Regions from separate parts of the Pedobacter africanus genome, predicted to be linked through region 1. Evidence: riboswitches for the same ligand, from Rfam matches in the RefSeq annotation. Region 1 holds a riboswitch; each other region holds the start of a gene.
What was found. A riboswitch is a leader RNA that binds a small molecule or an ion and turns the genes downstream of it on or off. The one in region 1 is predicted to bind cobalamin.
Positions count from the first base shown of each region.

Region 2: it holds a riboswitch for cobalamin, as region 1 does, so the genes downstream of both, metE (5-methyltetrahydropteroyltriglutamate--homocysteine S-methyltransferase) here and B9A91_RS18340 (TonB-dependent receptor) in region 1, are expected to answer to the same signal.
Region 3: it holds a riboswitch for cobalamin, as region 1 does, so the genes downstream of both, B9A91_RS15275 (DUF5074 domain-containing protein) here and B9A91_RS18340 (TonB-dependent receptor) in region 1, are expected to answer to the same signal.

Region 1 covers NZ_FWXT01000003.1:270,756-273,944, forward strand. Annotated here, with positions in the region: gene B9A91_RS18330 (polyphosphate kinase 2 family protein) at 1-11, shown strand, start outside; gene B9A91_RS18335 (serine hydrolase) at 16-1,197, opposite strand; cobalamin riboswitch at 1,361-1,558, shown strand; gene B9A91_RS18340 (TonB-dependent receptor) at 1,656-3,189, shown strand, end outside.
Region 2 covers NZ_FWXT01000002.1:97,282-100,470, forward strand. Annotated here, with positions in the region: gene B9A91_RS14765 (HAMP domain-containing sensor histidine kinase) at 1-1,403, shown strand, start outside; cobalamin riboswitch at 1,463-1,654, shown strand; gene metE (5-methyltetrahydropteroyltriglutamate--homocysteine S-methyltransferase) at 1,837-3,189, shown strand, end outside.
Region 3 covers NZ_FWXT01000002.1:214,825-218,013, forward strand. Annotated here, with positions in the region: gene B9A91_RS15270 (hypothetical protein) at 1-556, shown strand, start outside; gene B9A91_RS15275 (DUF5074 domain-containing protein) at 629-1,732, opposite strand; cobalamin riboswitch at 1,880-2,071, opposite strand; gene B9A91_RS15280 (DUF3857 domain-containing protein) at 2,197-3,189, shown strand, end outside.

The sequences.
Region 1 (3,189 bases):
AAGAGCAATAAGGGCTTATTTCTTTTTGGCTTTTCTTTGCAGTTCGTAGTCAAAAATTACCCGACCTATGTTCTTCATAAAAGGGAAGCATACCTGATCGTAATCGTATTTGTTGTCATTATAGATTCCATCTTCGTTGGACTGGACTACGGCTGTTAAAAAGAACTCGACCTTGTTTTTGCTGTCTTTGAAGTAAGCATTATCTATGATGAAGCCGTATGAATCGCCATATTTATTGTATATTTTCAGATTGGGATTGATGGTAGCATCCTTTTCCCGGCCATAATAGAGCATTTTAGCATAAGTTGGCCAGAATTCTTTAGGATTGTAGGCCGGGTAGTCGCTGTCTGTGGGGAGTTTACTCATATAAGTATAGATGAGTTGGTAATCTTCGGGTGTCAGGTTAAATCTTTCGTTTTCGGGAAAGGCTTGCGGGTAGATGAGCCTTTTCATCAATGACTGCTGGTCTGAAATGCTGAACGCATTTTTATTGATCAGGCTAAAAGGTTTGTTGACCAGCTTTTCGGCGCTGTCTATATATCCAACGCCCATAACCGTATTGGTTAAGACAAGAGGGTATTCTTTAGGATCGTATTGGGCGGGCTGACTGTAAACCAGCTTCGATCCATCGTAAAATCTAATCGGATTGGTGTGTTTGGAAGTTTCACCAGCATCGCCAATAGCCAGCCTGTTCAGGATGCGGCTATCGTTAAGGCCGTATTTTTTTAGTTTCTGGTTGATCTCTGCACGGCCAATGAATTCAAACAGGCGGTTAAATGCATCGTTATCACTGGTGAGCAGTATTTTTTTGACGTAGTGTGCTATAGAAGGGAGCCCGTTTCTGGCGCTGGTATCCGTAGTTACTTTGGTTTGTTTGGCATAGGCACTATCTGTAATCATGGTGCTGGCCGCAGTAAGTTTCTTAACCTTCAGGTCGTTTGCCCCAATTTCATTGATCTTTTCCAGTGCAAAAATTACGGCAGCCAGTTTCACCGTACTGGCCGGGTAAAAATAGCGGTGGTTATCCAGATTATAACTAAATGATTTAAAGCTGATCTGCTTTTTGGTATTGCGGTTAACCTGAGTGTAAAGTACCTGCACCTGGTTTTTTTGCGGATGATTTAAAACACCGTTAAAAAGATCGGGATGCTGACGCATCAATTGTTCAATGAGCAGGGTGTCGGTTTTTTGCGCCATGGTATTCAAGCTAATCAGAAGCAGGAAAGAGAATATTATAAAGCGAGTTATAGAGGACATTATGGAGAAAGCTGTTTTTTTCATTTCAATGGAATATTGAGTTTAAATATAGGTATTAAAAAATATATCAAAAACGCCTGTTGCTCATGGCCGGATTATTAAGTACCTTTGCCTCGCTTTTGGTTCCCGGTCGCACTGGCCGGGATTAAAAGGGAATACGGTGTAATTCCGTAACTGTCCCGCAGCTGTAAGCTCTGTAACGGTGTTCAAATCGGGCCACTTTTTATCTGAGGAAAAGATAATTGGGAAGGCAGAATATCCGGGAGCAAGTCAGAAGACCTGCCAAAAGTGGTAATATTTCATAGCTTTCGGGGATTGAAGCTTGGAGTGAGTGCTTGTTTATTGTATTTCATTTCCTTGATCTAACTGTTTGCTGTGGGTAAAAGCTCACATCAAAAATGATAAGAAAATCAAATGCCTTTTATGGCATGAATTCTCGTTTATCTGTTTTTTTTAAAGCCACATTATGGCTGGGGCTTTTTACACCTGTAACTTTATTTGCCCAGCAGGATGCTGCCAAAGCAAAAAAAGCCGATTCTATTGATAAAGTGAATCAGCTTAAGGAAGTTCAGATCAGGACTTTAAAGATCAGCCGTCGGCAAACTTCATCTACACCTTTACAAATCTTATCGGGGGAGGAACTCCAAAAACTGAACAGCTTATCTGTTGCAGATGCCGTTCGCTTTTTCTCAGGTGTGCAGTTAAAAGATTACGGTGGCATTGGCGGTTTAAAAACCATCAATGTGCGCAGTATGGGGACCAATCATACTGCAGTGTTTTATGATGGCGTACAGATAGGCAATGCACAGAACGGGCAAGTGGACCTGGGTAAATTTTCGCTGGACAACATTGAGGAGATAGAGCTGTACAACGGGCAAAAGAGTTCTATTTTTCAGTCGGCCAAAGGTTTTGCTTCAGGAAGTTCCCTGTATCTCAAATCTAAACAGCCTGATTTTTCTGATGGGAGGACACAAAAAGTCCGTGCAGCTTTAAAAGGCGGATCGTTTGGGTTGGTCAATCCTTCTCTACTATGGCAAAGCAAAATCAGCAATAGCATTTACAGCTCGCTTAGTGCAGAATATAAAAATGCACATGGGCGGTACAAATTCAGGTCTACCAATGGGGTATACGATACTACCGCGGTAAGGACAGATGGGGATATAGAAGCGATGCGTTTAGAGCTTGGCTTAAACGGGATATTGCCAGACAGCAGCAAATGGCGGGTAAAACTGTATGGTTACAAGGATAAACAGGGTTTGCCTGGTGCGATAGTAAACAATGTATTTTCATTTCCGCAAAGGATGTGGAACAGGAACGCTTTTGTACAATCCTCGTACGAAAAAAATACAGGTAAATACAGCCTGCTCGCAACGGTAAAATACGCAAATGATTACCAGCATTATCTGAACCCAGAGAGAATCACTACTAATGGATTTGAAGAGAATAAGTATCATCAGCAGGAAGTGTATCTGTCTTTTGTCAATAAACTTGAAATGACGAAATATTGGGATATTGTGTTATCGGCAGATTACCAGTGGAACAAGCTGGATGCGGATCTCTACCGCTTTGCTTACCCAATAAGAAATACGGTGCTTACTGCGCTGGCTACCCAGTTTAAGTTAGACCGGTTTGATATCCAGGCTAATTTATTAAGTACGCTTAAATATGACCAAACCAGGGAAGGGCCGGGAGATCCGGACAGAAAAGAATTGACACCTACAGTAATGGTTTCATGGCAGCCTTTTAACCAAAAGGAATTCAGGGTACGTTCGTTTTATAAAAGCATTTTCAGAATGCCGACATTTAATGACCTGTATTATACCTTCTATGGGTTTGTCGTATTGAAACCTGAGTATACTAAACAGTATGACCTGGGCTTTACCTATCTTAAGGCCTTTGAAAATAAACTACTGAGCCAGTTTTCTATACAGG
Region 2 (3,189 bases), on a different contig from region 1:
AGGTTAGATGGCAGTTAAAGCACATCGACGATTTGAACATGAATGCTATTGTAAGGAAAAATTCGGCTGCTCAGGCTTCGATAGAGCGGGCAGCGATGTATGTGATCTTTGCAGCTTCGGTGTGTTTCCTGATCCTGTTTTCATTTATTGTGAACTTCCCTGGTTTTGTGGCCAACCCGCTGCGCGAATTTGCTGATGCGATCCGCGAGATCAGCCGGAAAAATTATAAACAGCGACTGGAATTTAAAGGCTCTGATGAATTTTCGGAACTGGCAGCCTCTTTTAACCTGATGGCCACCGAACTGAACAAATGGGAGAGCAGTAACCTGGCCAAAATACAATCGGAAAAGCTAAGGATTGAGACCATTATAGAGCAGATGCAGGATGCCATTATCGGGTTAAATGAAAAACAGGAGGTCCTTTTCATGAACAGGGTAGCGGCACAGCTGATGAACTTTGAGCAGCAGCAGGTATTGGGTATGGATGCCATGGAACTGCGGAAAAAGAACGACCTCCTAAACCGCATTTTACAGGAAAATGGGGCAGATAAACCCATGAAAATTTATGCCGATCATAAAGAATCCTATTTCCAGCTTGAACGCAGGGAAATAATAGTACCCAATTATGATGATAATGGCGACAATGCAGTGCTGCAAACCGGCAAAGCCGCGGGACAGGTTTATATCCTTAAAAATATTACCCAGTTTAAAGAACTGGATGAGGCCAAGACCAATTTTATCGCTACCGTATCACATGAGCTGAAAACCCCTATTTCTTCTATTAAAATGAGCTTAAAACTGATGGACGATGAAAGGGTGGGTGCCATGAATGCCGAGCAGAAAGAACTGGTACAGCACATCAGGGAAGATTGCGGTCGCCTGTTAAAGATCACTAGTGAACTGCTTGACCTTGCACAGGTAGAAACCGGGAACCTGCAGCTGAACTTTGTAAAATCTGATCCCCGCAAAATCGCCATTTATGCCATGGATGCTGTAAGGTTCCAGGCCGAGCAGAAATCTATAGAACTGGAACTGGTTTCGAAGAACAACCTTCCTCATGTCAATGTAGATATAGAAAAAACAGCCTGGGTACTGGTCAACTTTTTATCAAATGCACTGCGCTACAGTCCTGAAAAATCAAAGGTCATTGTACAGGTTATTGAAAATGCCGGTGCCATAGAGTTTTCGGTCCGCGATTTTGGGAAGGGGATTGAAGAACAGTATCAGAAACGTTTGTTCGATAAGTACTTCCAGGTGCCAACGGATGGCAATAATAAATCAGGGTCGGGCCTCGGACTGGCCATCTCCAAAGATTTTATTACCGCCGAAGAGGGTAATATATGGGTAGAGAGTGCATTGGGAGAGGGCAGTAAATTTTGTTTTTCATTACCTATAGCATCCTGATGGCTTCTTATAATCAGTTTTTTAGCTTACCTTTGCAGGGATAAGTTCTTTAATTATTTCTTTCATCAACCGGTAATGGTTTTACTTAATTGTAGATTAATAGGGAATCGTGTGTAAATCACGAACTGTCGCGCAACTGTAAGTAACACAAAGAGTTTTTACCCTTAGCATATCCACTGTTCCCCCTGGGGAATGGGAAGGATGGTAAAAATGTTACAAGTCAGGAGACCTGCCCTTACCGAATTGACATTGCTTTCGCGGTTTGAAGCAGAGGTTTTTTGGTGTCAGTCTTTGGTTACTCCCGTCATATTGACGCCAGGAGCTGTTTCCTGCTTAGGCTACATCCATTTTCCTTCTTTTTACTATCGCATCAGCATTGAGATTTCAGCAAAGAGCTTTTAACTGATTTTTTCATCAATTAAAAAGCAAGAAAATGCTAACAAACAATCTGGGCTACCCGCGCATTGGTAGCAAAAGAGAACTCAAAAAAGCCTGCGAGCAATATTGGTCAGGTAATTCTTCTATCCAAAGCCTGGTGCAAACTGGAAGGGACATCCGTAAACACAACTGGGAACTGCAAAAAGCCGCCGGGATTGACCTCATCCCATCCAACGATTTTTCGTATTACGACCAGGTGCTGGACCTTTCGCTCACTGTAGGCGCTATCCCTAAGCGTTACCATGAGGTGATCCTGAACAAGGGCAATTCTGAACTCGACCTGTATTTTGCAATGGCCAGGGGGTATCAGAAAGATGGACTGGACATTACTGCCATGGAAATGACCAAATGGTTTGACACCAATTACCATTACATTGTTCCGGAGTTTACAAAAGACCAGCAGTTTAAACTGTTTTCAACTAAAATCCTGGATGAATACAATGAGGCCAAAAGGCTGGGCATTAATACCAAACCGGTTATTATTGGCCCTGTTTCCTATTTGCTGCTGGGCAAGGAGAAAGAAAGTGGTTTTGAGCGCGTAGATCTGGTAAAAAATCTGCTTCCGGTATACCTGGAAATCCTCAGAAAACTGGAAGAACAACACGTGGAATGGGTACAGTTTGATGAGCCTTTTCTGGCCCTGGACCTTACAGGAAAAGACAAGGCAGCTTATGCTTACGTTTACGCCGAGATCAAAAAGCAGTTCCCCAAGCTGAAAATTTTACTGGCTACCTATTTTGGTGCGTTAAAGGAAAATACAGCACTTGCGGCCTCCCTGCCGGTACAAGCCATACACATAGACCTGGTACGCAGTCCGGAGCAGCTTGAAACTGTACTGGCCGATCTGCCAGATCAGATGAAACTTTCATTGGGACTGGTTGACGGACGTAATATCTGGAAGAATGATTTCAAGGCCAGCTTGTCATTAATTGAAACAGCATTGGATAGGGTAAAGGAAAACAGGTTGATTATCGGTTCGTCCTGCTCCCTGATCCATTCGCCATGCGACCTGGAGCTGGAAAACAATGATAAAGTCCTGACCCCCGAAATTAAGCAATGGCTTTCTTTTGCCCGGCAAAAGCTGGATGAAATAGTTAGCTTGAAGCAAATTGCTGCCAACTACCCCTCAGCAGCTGCTAAATTAAAAGAAAATGAAGCAGCACATCAAAGCAGGAAAACATCGGCCCTGATTCATAAAGCTTTTGTAAAGGAGCGGCTGGCAGCAATTTCAGTAAAAGACGATCAGCGCGGTAATCCCTTTGCCCTGCGCCAGAAATTGCAACAGGAGGCATTGGGACTGCCGTTGTTTCCTACAACAACCATAGGTTCTTTTCCGCAGACATCAGAG
Region 3 (3,189 bases), on a different contig from region 1:
AGCCGTCAAAGAAATTTCTGAGGGCTGTTCAGCAGCTTATTATCTTGTTAAGTCTTCAGACCTGACCCGGTTTGAGCAATTAAAAAAAGAATATTTTGATTTGCTGCGCAGACAAACCGATGCGATGGTAAAACAAGGTATTATCATTGATCCTTGCTTTGAGTCTTACTGGATAGCAGAGCAGCCTATAAAAACAATCTGTAATTCCTTTGACCTCAAACTGATTACCTCTCAGAATATCAGTATCGAAGAGGCCAAGCCACTTGCAGACCAGACTTACCAGGAAATAAAAACTATCATAGATGCGCAGACCTGCACCGGTGAAGCAGACTGGACCTATACCGTTTTAATTAAAGATAGAATAGGAAACGTAGAATATGTACCTTATCTCAGGTCCAGGGATTATTCGGTACTTAAGAAAAAAATATCGCTTTACAATAGGTTAAGGGCCAGGATTATTACCGAGCAAGCACCGGCTGATTATGTTCCGAACAAATCGCAGGTAGAAAAGATAGAATGTGTAAATGGCAAGCCTGTAGTGAAACTGAAGAATTAAATCCGACCATATTAGAATTAGAAGGGGCTGCATCATTTACCTATGATACAGCCCCTTTCTCATTTGGGTTATTTAGTGGAAAACTGTAAGGTTAGGGAAATAGATCTTGGTAAAATCAGTAGTAACCCCATCTCCGCCATATTTGATTTTCTTAACCAGTTCACCGGTTGAAGCGTTGTAAATCAGCAGGAAATTAACGGTTGATGCGGCGCCATAGCCTTGTATCCCATTTACAACAATATAATCTTTGTTTTTATCATACCTGATAGCGCCATAAACCATAAAGGAATTTTCTGCAATGGTAATAAAAGGCTGTGCCAGCGATGCGGTATTGCCATCTACGTATTTATAAATGGCTTTTCCTGAATGATAAAAAACAGCATTTTCTTTTGTAGAAGCGGTAAGGCGGGTTGGCGCATCCAGGCCAAATGAGCCAACACTTACTTTAAGCGCTACACCGGTTGTATCCAGGTTGTTGTCTATTGCAATAAGACGGCTGCCCGTAGAGGCCCATACTTTACCGTTTGGCGTTTGTGCAAATCCGCGGTTGATATTGGAAAAGCTTTTTACCAGTGAATAGTTGCCGGCATTGACAATTTGAGCTCCATTACTTTGCAGTAAATAAACATAATTGCCATTTTTCCACATGTCGCCTGTATTTACAGCACCTACAGTGGTTAATTTGTTTTGTATGGTAAGTGAGGCCAGATCTACCTGGTATACACCATCGTTTGCACTTACCAATCCGCGGTTACCATCCACCTGTATCATGCTTCTCCAGTTGCTGGTTTCTGGCGCATAACGGGCCTCTTCTTTCAGGGTTAATGCATTTACTTTCACAATAGGGCCATTCATTTTACACATCAGGTAAATGCTGCCATTGATTACTGAAGCAAATTGCAGTGTGCTTGTTTTAGCAGCATTGGATAATATTTTATCAGGGTTTTCTTTCTCATATGCCCTTACTGCCACGGTATCATCCCCATATCTGTAAAAATTAACAGCGCCAGAGTTTTTCCCTATAGACCCTTCACCAATGATGAAGAAACCGTTTTCATAAGGGGCCACTTCCGGATCAACAGGGGTAGGGTCAGTGTTTTCCTTTTTACAGGCTTGTAAGGCTGCAGTTAAAAGAAGCCCGGCAGCAAAAAGTTGTTTAATGTTTAAGTGTTTCATGTATTTATTTATTGTTTGTTACAGTTTGCGCTGTCGGAAAAATGGCAAACGAACGGACATGCAATAAATACAGTACAATAACGCATCAATAGGTTACTATTAGTATCAATCGTGTTCTCATTCCAGCTTCAATCCCCGAAAGCTATGAAATCATTAATGCTGAAGGCAGGTCTCCTGACTTGCGCCCGGTTTTCCGCCTTCCCATTACACCTTATGTGGAACAGTGGCCAGATTAGAAAACCGTTTAAGCGCTTACAGTTGCGGGACAGTTACGGATTTTCACCGTATTCCCTTTTAATCCCGGGTGTAGATCCGGGAACCAAAAGCGTTGCAAAGGTAATAAAATAAGGGACATCTGGTAAAAATTACCTGGCTAAAGCCGAACAAAAGGCATCCAGAGTAAGATAAGTAAAGTTTTTTTTCTATAATTGACAATAAAACCACTCTAACCAGTTATACGCTAAATGAAAATTAAATCTCTTTTAATACTCTCCCTGTGCTTAGGTACAAAATTAAGTGCGCAGGTTACCGTCAACAATGCATGGAATAAGTTTTTTCAAAATGACCGTCAGACTTCCCGTGGCCTGTTCTTACAGCTCCTGAAAGATCCGAAAACACTTAATGATGCCTGTATAGGTCTATGCTTTATCTCGGAGATGGACAGGCGGAATGATGAGGCTTTTACCTATCTTAATAAACTTTATACAGGTTCTAAAAAGCCGGAACCCTATTTGTTTGCCTTATGGGGAAGTGCAGCAAATTATAGCGGGCACAAAAAATCTGCTGCGCAGATGTCGCATTACACCAACTTAACCCAAAGAAAAGACATTGACGGAACGCTGCCCGCAATGGCTTTTTCGCTAATCGGAAAACATCACCAGGAGCATAAAAATTATGAACTGGCAAATAAGGCTTATGCGCAGCTTGGGGAACTTGAAAACTGGTTAATTACAGGTGAATATGAGAATGTTTCTACCAGTGGATTTGACAAGGTATATGATGTTATAGACCACCCGGAACTTGAGGCGAGTTTTTCCGGGAAAAACAACCGGCGGTTTGGCTGGAGAACCGTGCCTTATACGAGGCTAGACAAATGGTTTGATTTTTCATATTATAACAGCTATAAAAATTCTATTCAGTTTGCACAGACCTTTGTAAAAAGCCCTGCAAGTATTACGGCTCAGTTAAGGACAGGTGTTTCTGGTTCTGTTAAGGTCTGGGTAAATGACCAATTGATATTTAGCGAAGCCGAAGAGAGAAATAACGACCTGGATTCCTATATCAATTCAATAAAATTGAATGAAGGGTATAACAGGATACTTGTTCAGATCGGGGAGAGTTATGCGAACAGGTCTAATTTTATGATCCGTATAACGGACGAAAAAGGAAAAGCACTGACCAATATCAGTACTACAGCCACACCTCAAAAGTATACCAGGGAAACAGCTTTTGTATCT